One region of the Pseudoalteromonas sp. SR43-7 genome, then DNA from elsewhere that is predicted to be linked to it. Evidence: predicted binding sites of a transcription regulator. Region 1 holds the regulator's gene; the other holds the start of a gene.
The links. The regulator FliA, encoded in region 1, starts transcription of late flagellar genes. The targets are predictions, from matches to a motif close to CTAAAGNTNNNNNNNNNNNNGCCGATA.
Positions count from the first base shown of each region.

Region 2: the regulator FliA is predicted to act here: its motif matches at 1,595-1,621, upstream of pomA (flagellar motor protein PomA).

Region 1 covers NZ_JACJDY010000016.1:42,593-46,016, forward strand. Annotated here, with positions in the region: gene flhF (flagellar biosynthesis protein FlhF) at 1-979, shown strand, start outside; gene H5087_RS13050 (MinD/ParA family protein) at 972-1,832, shown strand; gene H5087_RS13055 (RNA polymerase sigma factor FliA) at 1,859-2,569, shown strand; gene cheY (chemotaxis response regulator CheY) at 2,610-2,993, shown strand; gene H5087_RS13065 (protein phosphatase CheZ) at 3,011-3,424, shown strand, end outside.
Region 2 covers NZ_JACJDY010000043.1:5,465-8,888, forward strand. Annotated here, with positions in the region: gene H5087_RS19820 (flagellar motor protein MotB) at 1-765, opposite strand, end outside; gene pomA (flagellar motor protein PomA) at 768-1,535, opposite strand; gene H5087_RS19830 (exodeoxyribonuclease VII small subunit) at 1,857-2,099, shown strand; gene ispA ((2E,6E)-farnesyl diphosphate synthase) at 2,102-2,989, shown strand; gene dxs (1-deoxy-D-xylulose-5-phosphate synthase) at 3,095-3,424, shown strand, end outside.

The DNA of each region.
Region 1 (3,424 bases):
AGATAGCCCAGTAACCACTCGCCAACAAGCACCTAATAATGAAAGCGAAGAAATGACAACAATGCGTGAAGAAATGAACGCAATTCGTCAATTACTTGAGCACCAAGTATCAGGCTTGATGCAGCAAGATATGGCGCGTCGCGATCCAACACGCGCTTGTATGGTTGACCGTTTAGTCGGTATGGGTATCGATAAAGAAGTAGCACAGCAAATGGCATGTTTTGTACCTGATGATGTGTCTCGTAAGCAAGGTTGGAAAGCATTGTTAACTATGGTCGAAGATCAAATGCAAACAACCAATAATGAAATACTTCGCCAAGGTGGTGTATATGCGTTAGTGGGTCCAACAGGTGTGGGTAAAACAACGACTGTTGCTAAGCTTGCAGCTCTAGGCGCACAAAAATATGGTGCCGATAAAGTGGCGTTAATAACCACTGATACATACAGAATTGGTGCTTATGAACAACTTGCAACATATGGTCGTATTATTGGTTGTGGTGTTAAGCAAGTTAAAGATGCTAATGAATTAGCTGAAGTTTTATATCATTTACGAAATAAACGTCTAGTATTAATTGACACAGCAGGTATGAGCCAGCGAGATTTACGTTTAACTGAGCAATTAAACACGTTAATGCGTAACCAACGTGTAGATATTCGCAGCTACTTAGTACTTAGCGCGACAGCACAAATTAATGTATTGCAAGAAACTGTACGTCACTTTAAAAAAGTACAGTTAAGTGGCTGTATTTTCACTAAGTTAGACGAATCATTAAGTTTGGGTGAGATTATTAGTATTGCGATTCAAAATCGCCTTCCAATAGGGTATCTTACTAATGGTCAACGAGTGCCAGAGGATATTCGTGTTGCAAATGCTGAGAAACTAGTTAAAAAGGCTGAGCAATTATATTTAAAAAGAACAAAAGAACAACATTCAAGGCACCAAGCAGTGGCGCCAAGCACAGTAGGGATGTATGATTAACACAGTATTAGATCAAGCAAGCGGCCTGCGCAAAATGAGTCAAAACAATAACAACGGCGTAAAAGTTATCGCTGTAACCGGTGGTAAAGGTGGAGTAGGGAAAACAAATGTTTCTCTAAATACAGCTATTGCGCTTGGGCAGCAAGGTAATCGAGTATTAGTGCTGGATGCTGACTTGGGTTTAGCAAACTGTGATGTGATGCTTGGTTTACGTGTAGAGCGTAACTTGTCACATGTCTTATCTGGTGAATGTGAGCTTGATGAAATTTTAGTTGAAGGCCCTGCAGGAATTAAAATTGTACCCGCTACATCGGGTTCGCAAAGTATGGTTGAATTATCACCATCTGAGCATGCTGGGCTAATTCGTGCGTTTAGCGAATTGAATACCGAATTTGATATTTTAATTGTAGATACAGCTGCTGGTATTTCAGACATGGTACTGAGCTTCTCGCGTGCAGCGCAAGATGTAATGGTTGTTGTATGCGATGAGCCGACATCAATAACCGACGCTTACGCACTTATTAAAGTATTAAGTCGTGAGCACGGCGTTTATAAATTTAAAATTGTTGCCAATATGGTGCGCAGTATGCGTGAAGGCACTGAATTGTTTGCAAAGCTATCTAAAGTTACCGACCGCTTTTTAGATGTATCAATGGAGCTAGTAGCAACGGTTCCTTATGATGAAAATATGCGCAAAGCAACACGTCGTCAAAAAGTAATAGTAGAGCTCTTTCCAAATTCGCCAGCCGCTCTTGCGTTTAAAACGCTGGCAACAAAAGCAGTTAAATGGCCAATACCCAACCAACCATCTGGGCATTTAGAGTTTTTCATTGAGAAACTAGTAAACGGTTAATTATGACAACACTGGTGAATAGAGCTATGGGATATCAATCAACACAAAATTTAAATGTGATTGTTGAGAAGCATGCATCACTTGTTAAAAAAGTGGCATGTCATCTAATTGCTCGATTACCACCTAGCGTTCAACTTGATGATTTAATTCAATCAGGAATGATAGGCTTAATAGAAGCTTCGAAAAACTTTGATGCAACAAAAGGCGCAAGCTTTGAAACTTTTGCAGGTATTCGTATTCGCGGTGCTATGCTTGATGAAATGCGCCGTGGTGATTGGGCTCCTCGTTCAGTTCACCGTAAAAACAGGCAAGTTGCAGAAGCAATTACTGAGCTCGAAAGTAGTCTGAACCGCGAACCAACGGACATAGAAGTTGCTGAAAAACTTGAAATTTCGCTCAATGAGTACCATCATATTTTAAATGATGCGAATACGAGTAAAATATTAGGCATTGAAGACCTTGGTGTAGATGAGGATGTTATTACTCCTGTAGGCCAAGATTTAGCACAAGATAAACCTTTTAATAATGTTAAAAATGATAGGTTTAATGAGTCTTTGCTAAGTGCAATTAAGTCATTACCAGAGCGTGATGCAATGGTGCTTTCTTTGTACTACAACGATGAAATGAATTTAAAAGAAATAGGACATATACTCGATGTAAGTGAATCGCGTGTAAGTCAGATACATGGTCAGGCGATGATTAAGCTTAAAGCTAAAATCAATGACTGGATAAATTAGTAGTAAGTAAACAAAGGTTAATACCTCACTGGGGGATGTTTTGGATAAAAACATGAAAATTCTTGTAGTTGATGATTTTTCAACGATGAGACGCATTATAAAAAACCTGTTACGTGACTTAGGTTTCACTAACGTTCAAGAAGCTGATGATGGGTCTACAGCTTTGCCTATGTTGCAAAATCAAGTGTTTGATTTTGTAGTTACGGATTGGAATATGCCTGGAATGCAGGGTATTGATCTTTTAAGAGCAATACGTGCAGACGAGAAGTTAAAACATATCCCTGTATTAATGGTAACGGCAGAAGCTAAAAAAGAACAAATAATAGCTGCGGCGCAAGCTGGCGTGAATGGTTATATTGTTAAGCCATTTACGGCTGGAACATTAAAAACTAAATTAGAAAAAGTATTTGAACGCTTAGGCTAATGATGGGGGAGAGGCTTATGCCAGCACCAGCTGCGCCTCAAATAACGTTAGAACAAGCTCGTCAGCTCGTTGTTTTTTTAGAAAATGATGAGCAAGACAAAGCAAATCAGTTGATTTTAGAGGCTGCTTCTAAAGAGCAATCTGAATTATTTGCTGAAGTTGGAAAGTTGACTCGTCAACTGCACGAAGCCCTTAAAAGTTTTGAGCTTGATACTCGCTTAACTGATATAACGACAGATGCGATTCCAGATGCTAAAAAGCGGCTTAATTATGTTATAGAAATGACAGAAAATGCGGCTAATAAAACAATGGATGCAGTGGAAGCGAGTCTTCCTATAGCCCAACAGTTAGCGGACGAAATATCTCATATCAAACCGACATGGGATCGTTTAATGAGCCGCGAGATTGAGCTTGGTGAGTTTAAGCAACTT
Region 2 (3,424 bases), on a different contig from region 1:
TTGCACTGTTTGTAGTTCGCTTGCTACTGCTACAGCTCGCTTTGATGATAGGTCCCAGTTGTTAATATATAACTCATTCGATACCTGAAAATCGTCGGTATGGCCAGATACAGTAATTTCGCCAGGTACATCTTTTAGCAGCTCACCAATATCTTGAATTATGGGTTTAAACTTAGGTTGTAAAAATGCACTACCTGAGGGAAATGAACCATTCTCTCTAATACGAATAATTATTTGCTGCCCTAAAGATTCAAGCTCAATCGCGCCATCTATTATTTGCTTTTCGAGTTGTTGCGCTATTTTTTTAACAAGCTCATTAGTTTGTTCTTGATCCGCAGCTGAAGTTGCTTGCTCTGACGATTGCTCTTGAGAAGTACTACGAGATTCGCCACCACGTTTGTCCCCGCGTTGTTCTTGCCTGCCGCCAGCTGAGCTTTCATCTCCAGCCTGAAACTCTAACATTTGTTGAGTCATTTCTACTGTTTGTTGTTGAATAGTTTCTATTGGAGTGGGTTCTGGTTTGCCTGGGGTAAACTCCATAGCAATAACAGAGGTACCTTTAGGGATATCTTTTACTTCAATTTTATTCTGCACACCAAAAGCAAACTTCATAGAGCCCGCAATTTGTTTAAACTTAAGTACATCCATTTCTGAAAACGCAAGCAAGAGTACAAAAAAGCACATTAACAGTGACATTAAATCGGCAAACGTTCCCATCCATGCTGGTAGGCCTGGTGGTGGGCATTTGCACTCTTGATCAGACATAATTACTCCTCGGTATCTACTTTTCGTTTAGATTCAGCTAAGTAATTTTTCAAAATACCTTCGATTACTTTTGGATTTTGGCCATCTTGTATACCTAAAATAGCATCTAAAATTAAACGCTGATTCATAGCCTCTTCGTCTTTACGCAGTTCAAGTTTTACCTGAATAGGAATTGCCACAACATTGGCTAAAAACGCACCATATAAAGTTGTTAAAAGCGCTACCGCCATTGCCGGGCCAATTGCTTTTGGGTCATCCATGTTAGATAACATTGCAACTAAGCCAATTAGAGTACCAATCATTCCCATTGCTGGTGCAATATCGGCTAATGACTTAAATAAGCCTGCGCCCATTTCATGTCGAGTCGTGGTTAAAGAGATGTCTTTTTGAAGTGTGGCGCGAACAACATCTGCGTCATGGCCATCAACAAGCATGTCGACGCCTTTGCGCATAAATGGATTTGGGATTTCAGCTTCTTCGAGTGCTAAAAAGCCCCCTTTACGAGCTGAATCAGCAAGTTCTACTGCTTTTTCAATAAGTTCTTCTGGCGTTTCAATTTTAAACATAAACGCTTTAGCAACAACTTTACCTATACCCAAAAACTGTGACATGGTGAAATTTGATAAAACAATGAAAAGTGAACCACCAAATACAATTACACTAGAAGGAGCATCGGCAAACATAGCCATTTCACCGCTACTACTCATAAACATAGACATGACAATTAAGCCAATTGCGCCTAGGATCCCGATTATGGTTGCTAAATCCACATTTCCTCCAGAAGTTTCATGCTTAATGGCCTTATCATAAACTTTTATTATTAACTGCTTATCGGCAACATATTGAATTGCTTAAGCCATTTTTATAAATAAACATAAAAAGCAGCCTTTAGCACTATTTTAGATCAAGTTATAAGGGCTACCTAATTATCAATTGATTTATTAAACTAACAGACCGCTATTAAGGCTTTATTAATACACTTGAAATATAATTTAACGTTATAAAGGTAAAAAACCAATATCATCCTTTGACCTAGTTTAGCATTCCCCCTAAAATTGACCCCTAAATTTATTATGTAAGCTGAAATAAAGATGGCGACTAAAAAACCTGAAAACTTAAGTTTCGAACAAGCACTAGAAGAATTATCTACAATCGTTAGTGACATGGAACAAGGTGACTTATCGCTTGAGCAATCGTTAAAGCAATTTGAGCGTGGAATTGCATTAGCAAGTGCTTCATCAGGTAAATTACAGCAAGCAGAACAAAAAGTATCAATTTTGATGGGGAATGGCGAAAAGTCAGTTCTTACGAATTTTGATAATGATATGGAATAGCTGTGAGCATAAATAATTATATCGAACGTGCTCAAAAAGATGTAGTAGCGACCTTACAACAGCATTTTAAACAGCCTCTCGATACTGAAGAAACAGTCAAGAACGCCACCCAGTATGGATTATTTAATGGCGGTAAAAGATTACGTCCATTTTTAGTTTATGCTACAGGTAAAATGCTCGGTGCAAACCAGCAAGACTTACATGTACTTGCAGCTGCAATTGAGTGTATCCATAGCTATTCGCTAGTTCATGATGATTTGCCCGCTATGGACGATGACGACTTACGCCGTGGCCGCCCTACTTGCCATATAGAATTTGGCGAGGCAAATGCAATTTTAGCCGGTGATGCCCTACAAACACTCGCCTTTGAGCTTATTGCGAATCACAAATTTACATGCTCGTCGCAAACACAAGTAAAAATGATTGCTACGCTTGCCAACGCATCAGGCCTTGAGGGCATGGTAGGCGGACAAGGTCTTGACATAGCAGCAACAGATAAAGTAATTACCGTACAAGAGCTTGAGCGAATACATAAGCTAAAAACCGGAGCTTTAATTAATTGTGCAATTACACTTGGTGCACTGTGCAGTGAAAAGGCAGATCAACAAACCTTAGAAAATTTAAGCATTTTTGGGTATGCTATAGGGCTGGCGTTTCAAGTACACGACGACATTTTAGATGTTGAAGGCGATACGGTTACTTTAGGTAAACCACAAGGCTCCGATATTGCCGCGAATAAAGCGACATATCCGGCGTTATTAGGTATGCTAGGCGCTAAAGAAAAGGCGCAAAATTTAATACAACAAGCCCATGAAGCGTTGGCAAATATAGATGCTGACACAACACTTCTTGCGTCGCTAGCAAATTACCTAATTGAGCGTGACCACTAATTTTTGCTCATACGTATTGCAATTAGCACTGACATTATTACTCAACATTAATTATTCGTAAAAGCTTTGAATGAATTAATGTTAGCGAAGGATATATATAAAACCATGACACTTGATAGTAGCAAGTATCCATTACTTAATTTGGTTGACGAGCCAGCCCAATTGCGTGACTTAGCGCAAGACAAACTCCCTGCATTTAGCAATGAGCTGCGCGATTATTTACTCAACTCAGTATCGCAAAGTAGCGGTCATCTAGCGTCTGGTTTAGGGACGGTTGAACTAACCGTTGCGCTACATTATGTTTATAACACTCCAGACGATCGCCTAGTTTGGGATGTGGGTCACCAAGCTTATCCACATAAAATCCTTACAGGTCGTCGCGACCAAATGCACACTATTCGCCAAAAAGACGGTTTGCACCCTTTTCCTTTTCGC